3 regions of the Mesorhizobium sp. B3-1-9 genome follow, and region 3 is predicted to be linked to each of the others. Evidence: predicted binding sites of a transcription regulator. Region 3 holds the regulator's gene; each other region holds the start of a gene.
The links. Region 3 encodes PhoB, which activates phosphate uptake and scavenging genes when phosphate is short. Its sites were predicted from a motif close to TGTCATNNANCTGTCAT; they were not measured.

Region 1 (4,879 bases), on a different contig from region 3:
CTGATCGCCGCGCGCGCCAATCCGAAGCTTGCCGAGCCGATCGAAGCGGCGATGTGAGAGAGCGCGGCATTGGGCGGTAAATCCGGCCGCAACGGCGCCGATTCTTCCGCACCGCCGCGGTGGCGGCTCAGCCCTGCGGGTTCTGCGCCGCGGTAGTCTTGAGGCGCACGCCCCTGCCGCCGCGCTCGCTGGCCTGGTTCTCGCCGATCAGCTCCACGCCGACCTCGTCGAGCGCCTGGATGACCTTCATCAGCGTGTCGACCACGCCCCGGACGACGCCGTCGCTCGCTTCCATGCGCTGGATCGTCGGCAGCGAGACGCCGGCGCGCTCGGCGAGCGTCTTCTGGTCGATGCCGGTCAACGCCCGCGCGGCGCGCATCTGTGCGGCAGTGATCATCGGCCTGAACCCGTCTTTTGAAGCTGCAGGAGATGTATATTGTAGATATTACAATGTCTCAAGCATCATTTTATATGCTTCATCCATCGATCAGTCGCTGTCGGCCACTACTTTGCGTCGCTGCAGCAGGCGCGCCGCAAGCCAGCACAGCATGGCCCATGCGAAGCCCGCGCACCAGCCGGCAAGCACGTCGGACGGCCAGTGCACGCCAAGATAGACGCGGCTGGCGCCGATCAGCACCGTGGTGAGCACGGCAAGGCCAAGCACGAAGACCTTCGTCCTGCGGTCAGGCAGGAAGCGGGCCGCCAGCGAGCCGAGGGTCAGATAGGTCACCGCCGACAGCATCGCGTGGCCGCTGGGGAACGAGAGCGAAGTCTCGGTGACGAGATGCGAGACGAGATCGGGGCGCGGCCGGTCGACCTCGAATTTGAGCAGGCTGGAAAGCACTTGCCCGCCCGCCACGGCCGCGAACATGAACAGCGCTGTCAGGGGTCTGCGGATCAAGAGCAGATAGACGATCGTCGCCGTCGTGATCAGCGCCAGCACAGCGGTGCTGCCCAGCGCGGTGACATCGCGCACCGCGCCTTCGAGCCAGGGTGGACCGATCGGACTGTCCGGCTGCCCGGCATGGCGGAAGGCAAGCAGGATTTCCGTATCGAAGGCATGTGGCGTGGTGGCGCGCGCCACCTCGATGAGCTCCACCAGGCCCCATAGACCGCCGGCGATCGCCAGCCCGGCCAGCAGCACCGGGAATTCCAACTTGTTGAGCAGCGCGTTGGCGGTCGATTTCATTCGGGCCCTTGGGTCCAGCTACAGCCGTTGCATATAGGGCCCGAGCGTGATCAGCGCGACGGCGGCGACCGCCAGCACCATGCCGGTCGCTTGCAAGGCGTTTAGCCGTTCGCCGAAGAAGGCGAGCGCCACGGCATTGACCGAGACGAGCTGGATGACCGCCGACAGGCTGAACGACACCGACATGCCGAACTCCCGCACCAGCCGCAGCATGATCAGATTGCCGGCCGTGTAGAGCGCCAGGGTCAAAAGAAGCTTGGCCAGGCTCGGCGCCATCCCCCATTGCTTGGCCGCCATCGCCGCCAGCAGGAACATCACCGTCGAAATGCCGAGCTGCGCCAGTCCCCAGAAACTCACCTTGTCGTCCCCTTCTTGAAGCGCCGTCGCCACGCCGGCCGCAGCCTTTGTTTCCGAAGCGGGCGAAACCGTCAAGCTGCGTGGTGGAGGATAGGGCGAAGGCCGTGGCAAGCCCCTTCTTCCCGTCACTATACGGGTTGAAAGGGGCCGACATCGACGACTTCACCAATCACCGAGGGTATGTCGAAGCCATGTCACGAAAATGTGATCGGCGCGCTTTAGGGGTCGAAAGGTCAAAATCCCAGCCACCTCAAGAAGCCAGAGGAATCCCATGACCGTGACCCCTGAGACCCGCTTCCGCACCAGCCTGCTCGAGGAAAATGACGGCCCGCCCGTCAATCCGACCGACAACCGCACCATGGGCGAGATCATCGCCGCGCGTTTCTCGCGCCGCGGCTTTCTCATGGGCTCGCTGGCCGTCTCGGCCATTGCCGCCACCGTCAGCCCGCTGGCGCTGATCGCCGCCGACGAGGCGCGCGCCGCAGAGGCTTCGGCCTTCAAGTTCGACGAGCTCGAGGCCGGCATCGACGACAAGCACCATGTCGCGCCGGGCTATGACGCCGACGTGCTGTTGCGCTGGGGCGATCCGCTGTTCGCCGACTCGCCGGCGTTCGATCCGGCAAAACAGTCGGCCGAAGCCCAGGCCAGGCAGTTCGGCTACAACAACGACTATGTCGGCTATATCCCGATCGACGGCTCCGCCGAGCACGGCTTGCTGGTCGTCAATCACGAATACACCAACCCGCATCTGATGTTCCCCGGCATCGTCTCGATCGTCGAGAAGGACGGCAAGAAGGCCGCCGAGGTGGCGCCGCTCTCCAAGGAGCAGGTCGATGTCGAGATGGCCGCGCATGGCGGCACGATCGTCGAAATCCGCAAGCAGGGCGGCAAGTGGCAGGTCGTGCGCGACGGCAAGCTCAACCGCCGCATCACCTCCAACACCGAGATGGCGCTGTCCGGCCCGGTCGCCGGCCATGATCGCGTCAAGACCAATGCCGATCCGTCCGGCGCCAAGGTCATCGGCACCGTCAACAACTGCGCCGGCGGCGTCACGCCCTGGGGCACCTATGTGATGGCCGAGGAGAACATCCACGGCTACTTCTCGGGCGAATTGCCGGAGGGCCACAGGGAGGCCGCCAACTACAAGCGCCTCGGCATTCCGGAAGGCGCCTATGAGTGGGGCGCGCATTACGACCGCTTCAACCTCGCCAAGGAGCCGAACGAGCCCAACCGGTTCGGCTGGATCGTCGAGGTCGATGTCAACGATCCGGCTTCGGTGCCGAGGAAGCGCACCGCCATGGGCCGTTTCAAGCATGAGGGCGCCGAATCGATCGTCGCCAGGGATGGCCGCGTCGTCTTCTATCTCGGCGACGACGAACGCTTCGACTACGTCTACAAATTCGTCACCGCCGGCAAGTTCAATCCCGATGACCGCGCGGCCAACATGAACCTGCTCGACGACGGCACGCTGCATGTGGCGAAGTTCGCCGAGGACGGCTCGGTCGAATGGATGCCGGTCGTGTTCGGGCAGGGCCCGCTGACTGCCGAGAACGGTTTTGCGTCCCAGGCCGACGTGCTCATCGAGACGCGGCGCGCCGCCGACCTGCTCGGCGCCACCAAGATGGACCGGCCGGAGGACATCCAGCCGAATGCCGGCAACGGCAAGGTCTATGTCATGCTGACCAACAACACCAAGCGCAAGGCCGAGCAGGTCGACGCCGCCAATCCGCGCGCCGGCAACGCCTTCGGCCACATCATCGAGATCGTCGAGGACGGCGGCGACTTCGCCGCCACCAAGGGCAAATGGGAAGTGCTGCTGAAATGCGGCGATCCGTCGGTGGCCGATGTCGGCGCCACCTTCTCCACCGCGACCACCGCCCATGGCTGGTTCGGCATGCCGGACAATTGCGCCGTCGATTCGGCCGGGCGCCTGTGGGTCGCCACCGACGGCCAGGGCCCGAAGGCCACCGGCCGCACTGACGGCCTGTGGGCGGTCGACACCGAAGGCCCGGCGCGCGCGACTTCAAAACTGTTCTTCCGCGTGCCGATCGGCGCCGAAATGTGCGGCCCGCTCTTCGCGCCGGACGACCAGACCGCTTTCGTCGCTGTCCAGCATCCGGGCGACGGCGGCGAGGACTGGGAAGGCTTTGGCCGCCCGTCCTATTACGAGGACCCGTCGACCCGCTGGCCGGACTTCAAGCCGGACATGCCGGTGCGGCCGTCCGTCGTTGCGATTACAAAGCAGGGCGGCGGCAAGATCGCGGTGTGATGCGCTGAGGATAGCGCAAACGTTGGGGATTGGCGGAAGCCTCCCCAACGTCGTCATTCTAGGGCGAAGCAGGAGCGAAGCTCCGTCGCGGAGACCCTGCAATCCATGCCATGACCGCGATCACAGGGCGCAGCGGAGCAGAATTCTGCACCGTTGCAACCCTCGCATGTCACGGAATGGATCCTCAGGTGTGCGCTGCGTCGCTGCGCTCCTCGCTCCGCCCGTGGATGACGAAGCCGAGCAGTCACTTCGCGCCATGGCCATGTTCATCCTGTTTCTCAGGCGGAAGCCGATCGACTCGTAAAGCCCGATCGCCGCAGCATTGCTGTCATAGGCGTGCAGGTACGCGACCTCGCCGCGTGCCGCGATTCGGCCCGCCACGAACACCGACAGCCGGCGGCCGCCGACGCGGAAATCCGGATGCGTGCAGACGCCGCTGAGTTCCGGGCAACCGGGCTGCCTCATGCGCTCGCCGGCCATCACCGCCAGCCTGCCGTCGATCCTGATGCCCCAGAAATCGCCGAGGCTCAGCGCCTCCGGCGTGAACGGGCCGGGCTTGGTGAGAGACGCGAGCAAGCAGCGCCACGCTGCCCGTCACGCCCGGTTGCGCGACGCCGAGGGATTGCGCCAAAGCAGACGCGCGCGTGGCGCGTTTCGCGCGGCCGATGGACGATACTGGACGCTTTCGGACGTTTGCCCTTCATTCGCCGCCAATTGCATCCTATATCGCGCTGGCGCGACGTGGCCGGCAGCGGTCGCCAGCGATTCGCGACCTGAGGGCGGCAGGTCATCCATTCTTGGCACGCGGAGCTCATGGCGCCCCTGCGCATCTATTTCGACAGGCTTCTCGACGCCGTGGCGCCCAAGGTTCCGCGGCGCGAGTTGACGGATGCCGAGCGCCTGGCGCTGGTGCGCCGCCACGGCGATTTCTCGCTCGCCTACTCCACGGCCGTACAGAAGAAACTGTCCTATTTCAGCGATGGCGACGGCTATATCGCCTTCGGCACCAAGATGAGCCGTCATTTCGCTCTGGGCGATCCGGTCGCCGACCCGGCCGACCGCCC
Region 2 (4,879 bases), on a different contig from region 3:
GGCTCGACCGCTCAAAACAGTCCTTTCTCGATGCCGTGGCGCTCGGCGCCTTCACCGTGCCGGGCGACGGCTCGCTCGATTTCGGCGCCATCGTCCAGCGGTTCGCCGATCATGGCTATGAGGGTTGGTTCGTCGTGGAAGCCGAGCAGGATCCGAAGAAGAACTCGCCGCTCAAGATGGCTCAGGTCGGCCACAAGGAGTTGATGCGGGTGATGACGGCCGCCGGCTACACGGTCGAAACGCAGGGTTTTCCGGCCTGAACGGTGGATTAGTCATGAATGATGGATTAGTCCGGGCACTCGGTCTATCTGATGCGCTTTGGGCAAATCCTGGATTGGCGCGATGAAAGACTATGAGCACCCCTTCTTCCGGCCGCTGTGGCGCCGCATCGCCGTCGTCGCGGTCTGCCTGGTCTGGTCGGCGATCGAGTTCGCCTCCGGCACGCCATTCTGGGGCGTCATCGCGCTCGGCTTCGCCGGTTATGCCGTGTGGCAGTTCTTCTATCTCTACAAGCCGGCCGACGAGACCAAGCCACCGGCCGAGCCGAGGGAATGAAGCGGTCGATGGGGTGGAGGGTTCACGGATCGGACAGCGCGCATGGCGCATCGGATGCATTAGCGATTGGCTGAAACATCTTTCGCTTCGTCATCCACGGGCGAAGCAAGGAGCGAAGCGACGCGGCGCAGACCCCAGGATCCATTCCGTGACTTCGAAGCAGCCGCTGCGGTGCAGAATTCTGCTCCGCTGCACTCTTCGACTGAGGGAACGGAATGGATCCTAGGGTCTCCGCGACGGAGATCCGCTCCTGCTCCGCCCTAGGATGACGAAGTTGAGAGAAACCGGCCAATCTCCACGGTTTTCACGATAGTCCAATGAACGATGAAATCCTGCAAGCAGGCCTGAAAATCGAAGCGCCCAGGAATTAGGAGACAAAAATGTCGAAACTGCTCGTCAAGACCGACAAGGGCCACGGCCACGTCGCTCACGTCACGCCGCAAAGCGCCGGCTGGACCTATGTCGGCTTCGATCTGCATCGGCTGAAAGCGGGCGAGACGGCGTCCGGCAAGACCGGCGACCGCGAGGTCTGCCTGGTCTTCGTCACCGGCAAGGGCAAGGCATCGGCCGGCGGCAAGGACCTCGGCCTGCTCGGCGAGCGCATGTCGCCCTTCGAAGGCAAGCCCTGGTCGGTCTATGTGCCGCAAGGCGCTGATTGGTCCGTGACGGCCGATACCGAACTGGAGCTTGCCGTCTGCTCGGCGCCGGGCTTAAGCGGCGGCCTGCCGGTGCGCGTCATTGGACCTGACGATCTCGGCCAGGAGGTGCGCGGCAAGGGCACCAACACGCGCTACGTCACCAACATCCTGCCCGAGGGCAAGCCGGCGGATTCGCTGCTGGTGGTCGAGGTCATCACGCCCGGCGGCCACACGTCGAGCTATCCGCCGCACAAGCACGACCAGGACAATCTCCCCGCGGAATCCTATCTCGAGGAGACCTATTACCACCGGCTCAACCCGCCGCAGGGCTTTGCCTTCCAGCGCGTCTACACCGACGCCGACCGCAATGGCGTGCGCGAGCTGGACGAAGCGATGGCGATCGAGGACGGCGATGTCGTGCTGGTGCCGAAGGGCTATCACCCCTGCGCGGCCTGCCACGGCTACGACCTCTATTACCTCAATGTCATGGCCGGACCGAAGCGGACGTGGAAATTCCACAACGCGGCCGAGCACGAGTGGCTGATGAAGGCCTGATCAAACAGTTCGGCAAAGCCGTTGGTCCAGTTAAGAGAAATCGTCGGCTAACGACCTTGCGGCTGGACTTGCCTTCGAAAACCCACGAAAGCTTCGTCAATCCGTCATGGAAATCACCTATGGCAGCGGTTCCGGTGCATGTCGCCGCAAACGCTCCGGCGTTTTTGGGCCACGACTTGCCAAGACAATGACTTGAAGCGCGTCGCATATTCCTTTCGGGGCGCGCAGCGCGCTTGACGAGGAATGCCCATGCGCTACGCCATCTACTACACTCCGGGACAGGACGAGAAGCTGGCGCGCATTGCCGCCAACTGGCTGGGCCGCGACCCGTTTGGCGCGGCGACGCGACCGGTCGAGGCCGTGGGCAATCTGTCGGCCGCGGAAGTCGCCTTCCATACCGCCTCCGCCAGGCGCTACGGGTTCCACGCGACGCTGAAGGCGCCGTTCCGGCTGGCGCCGGACGAGACGGAAGCTTCGCTGCGCGCCGCTCTCGACAGCTTCGCCGAAGCCACGCCGCCAGTCGTCATCCCGCGCCTCGTGGTCGGCCAGATCGACGATTTCTTCGCCCTGGTGCCCGAAACCGCGTTCGCCCCGATCAACGATTTCGCCGGCGAGGTCGTGCGCGCCTTCGACGGCTTCCGTGCGCCATTGACCGAGGCCGAGATCGAGCGCCGCAGCCCAGATTCGCTGAAGCCGGACGAGTTTCGCAACCTTTGCCAATGGGGCTACCCATATGTTTTCGACACTTTCCGTTTCCACATGACGCTGTCGGGGCGCGTCGGGCCACAGGAAAGCCCACGTCTTCGCGCAGCGATAGACGGCCTGTTCGCCGACGTGCTGCGGCAGCCGGTGCCGGTGGATGCGCTGACATTATTCGTCGAAAGCGAGCCCGGCGCCCCGTTCATGGTGCTTTCCCATCATGCGCTTGGCCACGGCCCGGCCCGCAAGACCGCTTAGGGCGGGTCAGCGGAAACGCTGAACCGCCTGTCTCTTTGTTTACGCAATTCCGGACGGAAAACCGTAAGGCACTTTTCCTGGAATTGCTCTGATTGACCGCTCGAGATAGGACCGCCTGAGATGACCGCCGAAACCGTTCTCACCAATGCCCGCATCGTGCTGCCGGACGAAATCGTCGAGGGCTCGCTGTTGTTGCGCGACGGCCTGATCGCCGCCGTCGAACCGGGCGCTGCCCGCACCGGGGAGGACATGGGCGGCGACTACATCATTCCGGGCCTCGTCGAGCTTCACACCGACCATCTCGAAGGCCATTACGCGCCGCGCCCGAAAGTGCGCTGGAATCCGATCGCCGCCGTGCTTGCGCATGACGCCCAGGTCGCGACCGCCGGCATCACCACCGTGCTCGACGCCTTGCGCGTCGGCATGGACGAGGACGCCGACCTGAAGTCCGACGACGTTCGCAAGCTGGCCGACGCGATCGAGGACAGCGTGCGCCAGGACCGGCTCAGGGCCGACCATTTCATCCATCTGCGCTGCGAGGTCTCGGCGCCGGACTGCCTCGAGGCTTTCGCCAATTTCGAGACCGACGACCGGGTGAAACTTGCCTCGCTGATGGACCATGCGCCTGGACAGCGCCAGTTCGTCAACCTCGAGACCTATGCCTACTACTACCAGCGCAAGCTGAAGCTGACGGACCAGGATTTCAAGAAATTCTGCGAGAAGCGGATGGCGGAATCGACCCGCAACTCCGGTCCGAACCGCGTCTTCATCTCGGCCGCCTGCCAGGAGCGCGGCATCGTGCTGGCGAGCCATGACGACGCGACCGCCGGCCATGTCGAAGAAGCGATCGAGCAGGGCGTGCGCGTCGCCGAGTTCCCGACGACGGAAGAGGCGGCCAAGGCCTCGAAGGCGGCCGGCCTCGGCGTGCTGATGGGCGCGCCCAACGTCATGCGCGGCGCCTCGCATTCCGGCAACGTCTCGGCGCGCACGCTTGCCGCCGACGGCCTGCTCGACATCCTGTCGTCCGACTACATCCCCTTCAGCCTGATCCAGTCGGCCTTCTTCCTCGGCGATGTCGTCGAGGGCATCTCGCTGCCGCAGGCGGTCGCCATGGTGTCGAAGAACCCGGCCGAAGCCATCGGCCTTACCGATCGCGGCGTCATCGAGCCGGGCCGCCGCGCGGACCTGGTGCGGGTGCGCGTCGACGATCATGTGCCGGTCGTGCGCACCGTGTGGCGCCAGGGCCGCCGGGTCGCATGATGGTCTCGGCCCTCATCGAGCGCGAGCTGGCCGAGAGCCTGCCGATCCGCAACGGCGTCTTCGTCGCGGTGGTGGGGCCGAGCGGCGCCGGCAAGGATACGCTGATCGGCTACGCCAAGCAGCGCTTCGCCGGCGAGACGCGGCTGGAATTCGTGCGCCGCGTCATCACCAGGCCGAGCGACACGGCAAGCGAGGACCACGACACGCTGGCCGACGCCGCCTTTGCCGAAGCGGAGGCCGACGGCGCCTTCTCGCTGTGCTGGGACGCGCATGGCCTGCGCTATGGCCTGCCGGCCGATGTCGACTGGGCGGTGGCGAACGGCCACGTGGCTGTCGCCAACGTGTCGCGTGCGGTCATCCCGGCGCTGCGCGAACGCTACGCCAATCTGGCCGTGGTCGAGATCACCGCGGCGCCGGAGATCCTCGCGGAACGGCTGGCAGCGCGCGGCCGTGAATCACGCGGCGAAGTGCTTGCCCGCCTGGCGCGCAGCACGAACGTCAAGCTGACAGGACCGGACATCACGTCGATCGACAATGGCGGCGACAAGGAGGTCGCCGGCGAACGCTTTGCCGAAGTGCTGCGCAAGGCGATGGCGTTCTCCGACCTGTCGGACATGATCTAAGATATGCTGACATTCAGGTGAGTCCGGCCTACAAGTAGCGGCTCCCTGCGCTTCCGGTGCTCACGTACTTAAGTACGCTCCGCTCCGGTTCTCGGAAGCCACCACTTTCGGCTCGGCCTGACCTGAATCTCAGCGCATCTTGGCGCCGAGCAAGGTCCGTCTTCACTTGTTGAAGTTGGCGATGAACTGCTTGAACTGGGGTGTCGGCGGCCTGGCAAACATCTCCTTCGGCTCGCCGGCCGAATCCACCTCGCCCTTGTGCAGGAACATCACCTTGCTCGACACGTCGCG
Region 3 (4,879 bases):
CATAATTGCCTTCCGGCTTGACCTTGAACACCTCGCGGGCCTGCATGCGGCCGACTTCCTTGTTATCGAAGGTCAGGTAGAACACGTCCTTGTTCTCGATCAGGCGGTCGTAGCCGACGACCGGAATGCCTTCATCGAGCGCCTTCTGCACCGCCGGGCCGATTGCCGAGGCATCCTGCGCCAGGATGATCAGCGCGTTGGCGCCTTGCGAGATCAGGCTTTCGACGTCGGTCAGCTGCTTGCCCGGATTGGACTGCGCGTCGGCCGAGATATACTTGTCGCCGGCGGCCTCGATGGCGGCCTTCATCGCCGCTTCGTCAGTCTTCCAGCGCTCTTCCTGGAAATTCGACCACGACACGCCGATCACCTTGTCCTTCGCCTCGGCGACCGACGCCAGCGTCAGCGACATGGCAACGCCCGCCAGAATGGCGGCTGCGAATTTCTTCATGATTTCCTCCCTGCGCCTGTGCGGCGCGACCCAGACTGGCCCGAAGGCCGGCACAGAGGCTTTTTTTCGAGCCTCAAAAAAATAGTGGTCCAGCAAAACGACGCTGTCAACTGCGATTCTGATGGGTTTTGATGGGTCAGGGTATTTTTTTCGACATCCGCAATAAATAATGACACAGGCTGCGGCTTCTGCCACTATCCCTAGCATGTCACCGACAGGCCATGGCATCATCATCACAAGGCCGCGATGACTGGGAGGACGTGCGAGACGATGTCGGTCGGAATCCGTCACGACGATTTGCGCCGGCGCAACCGCGCCATGGTGATTTCGGCCGTGCGCCGCGCCGGCCAGCCCTCGCGCACGGAGATTGCCGCCACCACCGGGCTCAGCCACTCGACCATTTCGGCGATCTCCGCCGATCTGATCCAGGAAGGCATTCTCACCGAAAGCAAGGCCAGCGAGCCGACGGCGTTGAAACGCGGCCGGCCGCAGATCGGTCTGGCGCTGAACCCCGAAGCCGCCGCGGTGCTGACCGTGGTGCTGTCGCTGAACTTCCTGTCGGTCGCCGTGATCGATTATGCCGGCCAGGTGGTTGCCGAGGAGCAGCAGCGCCTCGACACGCTTGTCATGCCCCGCGACGAGTTGATCGGCGAATGCATGGCGATCGTCCGGCGCCGGCTGGGGGATCCCGACCTCGACGTGGGCAGCGTCGCCCGCATCGCCATGGGCATTCAGGGCATCACCGATTCCCATTCACGCGCCATGCTGTGGTCGCCGATCACGCCGCTGACCGACATCCCTTTCGCCGACCTCCTCGAACGGGAATTCGGTATTCCCGCCACCATGGAGAACGACTGCAACATGATGGCGGTGGCGCTGCAATGGCGCGATCCCGAGCGCTATCGCGACGACTTCATCGCCATCCTGCTCTCGCACGGTATCGGCATGGGCCTGGTGCTGAAGGGCGCGCTGTTCAGCGGCACACATTCCTCCGGCGGCGAGTTCGGCCATATGATCCATCGTCCGGGCGGCGCGCGTTGCCGCTGCGGCCGCCGCGGCTGCGTCGAGGCCTATGCCGGCAATTACGCGATCTGGCGCAGCGCCATGGGAATAAGCGAGGATGCCACGCCGACCGACGTCGGTGACGCCGATATGCGCGCGCTGGCCGCGAAAGCCCGGCAGGAGGACGGACCCGAGCGGGAGGCTTATCGCCGGGCCGGCGAAGCACTCGGTTTCGGCCTCGGCAGCCTGTTCGCCCTTATCGACCCGGCGCCTGTCGCCATGGTCGGCGTAAGCGCGGCCGCCTTCGACCTGATCGAGCCGGCGCTGCGAGAGGCGATCGCCCAGACCGCCGGCGGCCAGCACTCGGAATCGATCTCCTTCGACACCGAGCCGAACGAACTGCCGCTTATCCGCGAAGGCTGCGCCATGCGCGCGCTGACCTTCGTCGATCAGGAGATTTTCGCGCCGGGGGTGCAGGCCAGAGCGGGGGCCGGGAAGAACGTGGCCTGAGCGAACGTGGCGCTGAAGCCGCGAATCGCACCAACGTTGGAGATTGGCCGAAGCCACGGCGACTTCGTCATTCCAGGGCGGAGCAAGGAGCGAAGCGACGCGCGCAGACCCTGGAATCCATGCCGTTACCTCGATCGTACGGTGCAGCGGTGCAGAGTTCTGCGCCATAGCGGCGCGTGGAAGTCACGGAATGGATCCTCGGGTCTGCGCTGCGTCGCTACGCTCCTTGCTCCGCCCGTGGATGACGAAGTACAAGCGTCTCGGCTACCCATCAACGTGGTTGTTGGAAGTGCCTGACCCGTCAGGACTTTGGCGTCCAGGGACTAATCCTCCCTGATCGCGTAGCCCGCCCCGCGGATGGTGCGGATGACGTCCGGCATGCGGCCGTTGTTGACCGCCTTGCGCAGGCGCCCGACATGGACGTCCACGGTGCGCTCGTCGATATAGATCGTCTCGCCCCAGACATTGTCGAGCAGCTGGCTGCGCGAGAACACGCGGCCGGGATGGCGCATCATGAATTCGAGCAGGCGGAACTCGGTCGGCCCGAGCCGGATCTCGCTCTTCTTGCGGTAGACGCGGTGCGATTCGCGGTCGAGCACGATGTCGCCGACCTTGAGCACGCTGGACAGCACCTCCGGCTTGGCGCGGCGTAGCAGCGCCTTGACGCGCGCCATGAACTCGGGCGTCGAGAACGGCTTGACCAGATAGTCGTCGGCGCCGGTCGAGAGGCCGCGCACGCGGTCGCTTTCCTCGCCGCGCGCCGTCAGCATGATGATCGGCAGCCGCTCGGTCTCGGGCCGCATCCTGAGACGCCGGCAGAGCTCGATGCCGGAAACCGCCGGCACCATCCAGTCGAGCACGAGCAGGTCGGGAACGTTTTCCTGAAGGCGGATTTCGGCCTCGTCGCCGCGGGTCACCACTTCGACCTGGTAACCCTCGGATTCGAGATTGTAGCGGAGCAGCACCCCCAGCGGCTCCTCGTCCTCCACCACCATGATGCGTGGCGCGATCATCGGGGTAACCTTTTCGTCAGGCCGCCGGCGCCGACATTGCGGTCTCGTCCTGCTTCGGACGATTGGCGGGCAATTGCGTGCCGGTCAGCACATAATAGGCGTTCTCGGCGATGTTGGTCACATGGTCGCCGATGCGCTCGAGGTTCTTGGCGCAGAACAGAAGATGCGTGCAAGCGGTGATGTTGCGCGGGTCTTCCATCATGTAGGTCAACAGCTCGCGGAAGACGGACGTGTATTTGACGTCGATGCGCTCGTCGTCGTTGCGAAGCTTGGCCAGCGCCGTGGCATCGCCCACCATATATTCCTGGATCACGGCCTGCACCTGGATCAGCACCAGCTGCGCCATCGAATCGATCGAATGCGTGAGGTCGCGCGGCGCGGCGCTGACGCCGACCGAGCCGACACGCTTGGCGATGTTCTTGGCGAGATCGCCGATGCGTTCAAGGTCGCCCGCCATGCGGATCGAGCCGACCACGTTGCGCAGGTCGTCCGCCATCGGCTGCCGCTTGGCGATCAGCGTGATGGCGCGGTCGTCGAGCTCGCGCTGACGAGCGTCCATGATGGCGTCGTCGGAGACGACGCGCTGCGCCAGCGCATTGTCGGTCTCGAGCAGCGCCCTGGTCGCACCGCCGACCATGGAGCTGGCGAGATCGCCCATGTCGTTGATGAGCCGGCTGATCTGCCTCAGATCCTCGTCGAAGGAGGCGACGGTATGTTCGGCCATGATGATGTCCTCGTATGAACTCAGCCGAAGCGGCCGGTTATGTAGTCCTGCGTGCGCTTCTCGCGAGGCGAGGTGAAGATCTTCTCGGTCCGGTCGAACTCCACCAGCTCGCCCAGATACATGAACGCCGTCTGCCGCGACACGCGCGCCGCCTGCTGCATGTTGTGGGTGACGATGACGATCGTGTAGTCGGCCTGCAACTCGTCGATCAGTTCCTCGATCTTGGCGGTCGACAGCGGATCGAGCGCCGAGGCCGGCTCGTCGAGCAGGATGACCTCGGGCTTCACCGCCACGGTACGGGCGATGCACAGGCGCTGCTGCTGGCCGCCCGAGAGGCTGAGGCCGCTGGCGTTGAGCTTGTCCTTGACCTCGGTCCACAGCGCGGCGCGCTTCAGCGCCTGCTCGACGCGGCTATCCATCTCGGCCTTGCTGATCTTCTCATAGAGCCTGACGCCGAAGGCGATGTTCTCGTAGATCGACATCGGGAACGGCGTCGGCTTCTGGAACACCATGCCGATCTTGGTGCGCAGCAGGTTGAGGTCCTGCGAGCGGTCGAGGATGTTCTTGCCGTCGAGCAGCACCTGGCCCTCGGCGCTCTGCTTCGGATAGAGCTCGTAGATGCGGTTGAGCACGCGCAGCAGCGTCGACTTCCCGCAGCCCGACGGGCCGATGAAGGCTGTGACGCTGCGCTCGGGCAGGGACAGGTTGATGTCCTTCAGCGCCTTCGACTGGCCATAGTAGAAATTGAGGTTCTTGACCTCGATCTTGGCCTTCTCGACGGTCGTGTCGGCTGCGTTCAGGTCGGTGGACAACATCGGTTTCATCTGTCCTCTCTGCGTCCGGTTAGGCTGCGGGCGATGATGCTCAGCCCGAGAACCGTCAGGGTGATTATGAGTGCGCCCGTCCAGGCCAGTTGCTGCCATTCCTCGTAAGGGCTGAGAGCGAACTGGAAGATGGTCACCGGCAGGCTGGCCATCGGCGCATTGAGATTGCTCGACCAGAACTGGTTGTTGAGCGCGGTGAAGAGAAGCGGCGCCGTCTCGCCGGAGATGCGGGCGATCGCCAGCAATATGCCGGTGACGATGCCCGACATTGCCGCGCGGTAGGCGACGGAGCGGATCACCACCCAGCGCGGCGCGCCGATGGCGGCGCCTGCTTCGCGCAGCGCATTGGGCACAAGGT

Region 1: a site for PhoB is predicted at 1,739-1,755, ahead of FJW07_RS27525 (PhoX family phosphatase). Genes of this name have one in related genera too.
Region 2: a site for PhoB is predicted at 1,840-1,856, ahead of FJW07_RS22050 (DUF1045 domain-containing protein). Genes of this name have one in related genera too.

The regions. Positions count from the first base shown of each region.
Region 1 is NZ_VFTJ01000022.1:95,954-100,832, forward strand. It holds gene FJW07_RS27505 (DMT family transporter) at 1-57, shown strand, start outside; gene FJW07_RS27510 (helix-turn-helix transcriptional regulator) at 128-397, opposite strand; gene FJW07_RS27515 (phosphatase PAP2 family protein) at 488-1,189, opposite strand; gene FJW07_RS27520 (hypothetical protein) at 1,208-1,546, opposite strand; gene FJW07_RS27525 (PhoX family phosphatase) at 1,818-3,815, shown strand; partial or broken gene FJW07_RS27530 (GNAT family N-acetyltransferase) at 3,936-4,388, opposite strand; gene FJW07_RS27535 (phosphatidylglycerol lysyltransferase domain-containing protein) at 4,629-4,879, shown strand, end outside.
Region 2 is NZ_VFTJ01000014.1:13,091-17,969, forward strand. It holds gene iolE (myo-inosose-2 dehydratase) at 1-260, shown strand, start outside; gene FJW07_RS22040 (DUF3329 domain-containing protein) at 343-555, shown strand; gene iolB (5-deoxy-glucuronate isomerase) at 936-1,748, shown strand; gene FJW07_RS22050 (DUF1045 domain-containing protein) at 1,998-2,705, shown strand; gene FJW07_RS22055 (alpha-D-ribose 1-methylphosphonate 5-triphosphate diphosphatase) at 2,826-3,965, shown strand; gene phnN (phosphonate metabolism protein/1,5-bisphosphokinase (PRPP-forming) PhnN) at 3,962-4,588, shown strand; gene FJW07_RS22065 (ATP-binding cassette domain-containing protein) at 4,751-4,879, opposite strand, start outside.
Region 3 is NZ_VFTJ01000020.1:72,826-77,704, forward strand. It holds gene xylF (D-xylose ABC transporter substrate-binding protein) at 1-448, opposite strand, end outside; gene FJW07_RS26165 (ROK family protein) at 719-1,960, shown strand; gene phoB (phosphate regulon transcriptional regulator PhoB) at 2,284-2,973, opposite strand; gene phoU (phosphate signaling complex protein PhoU) at 2,990-3,697, opposite strand; gene pstB (phosphate ABC transporter ATP-binding protein PstB) at 3,718-4,521, opposite strand; gene pstA (phosphate ABC transporter permease PstA) at 4,518-4,879, opposite strand, start outside.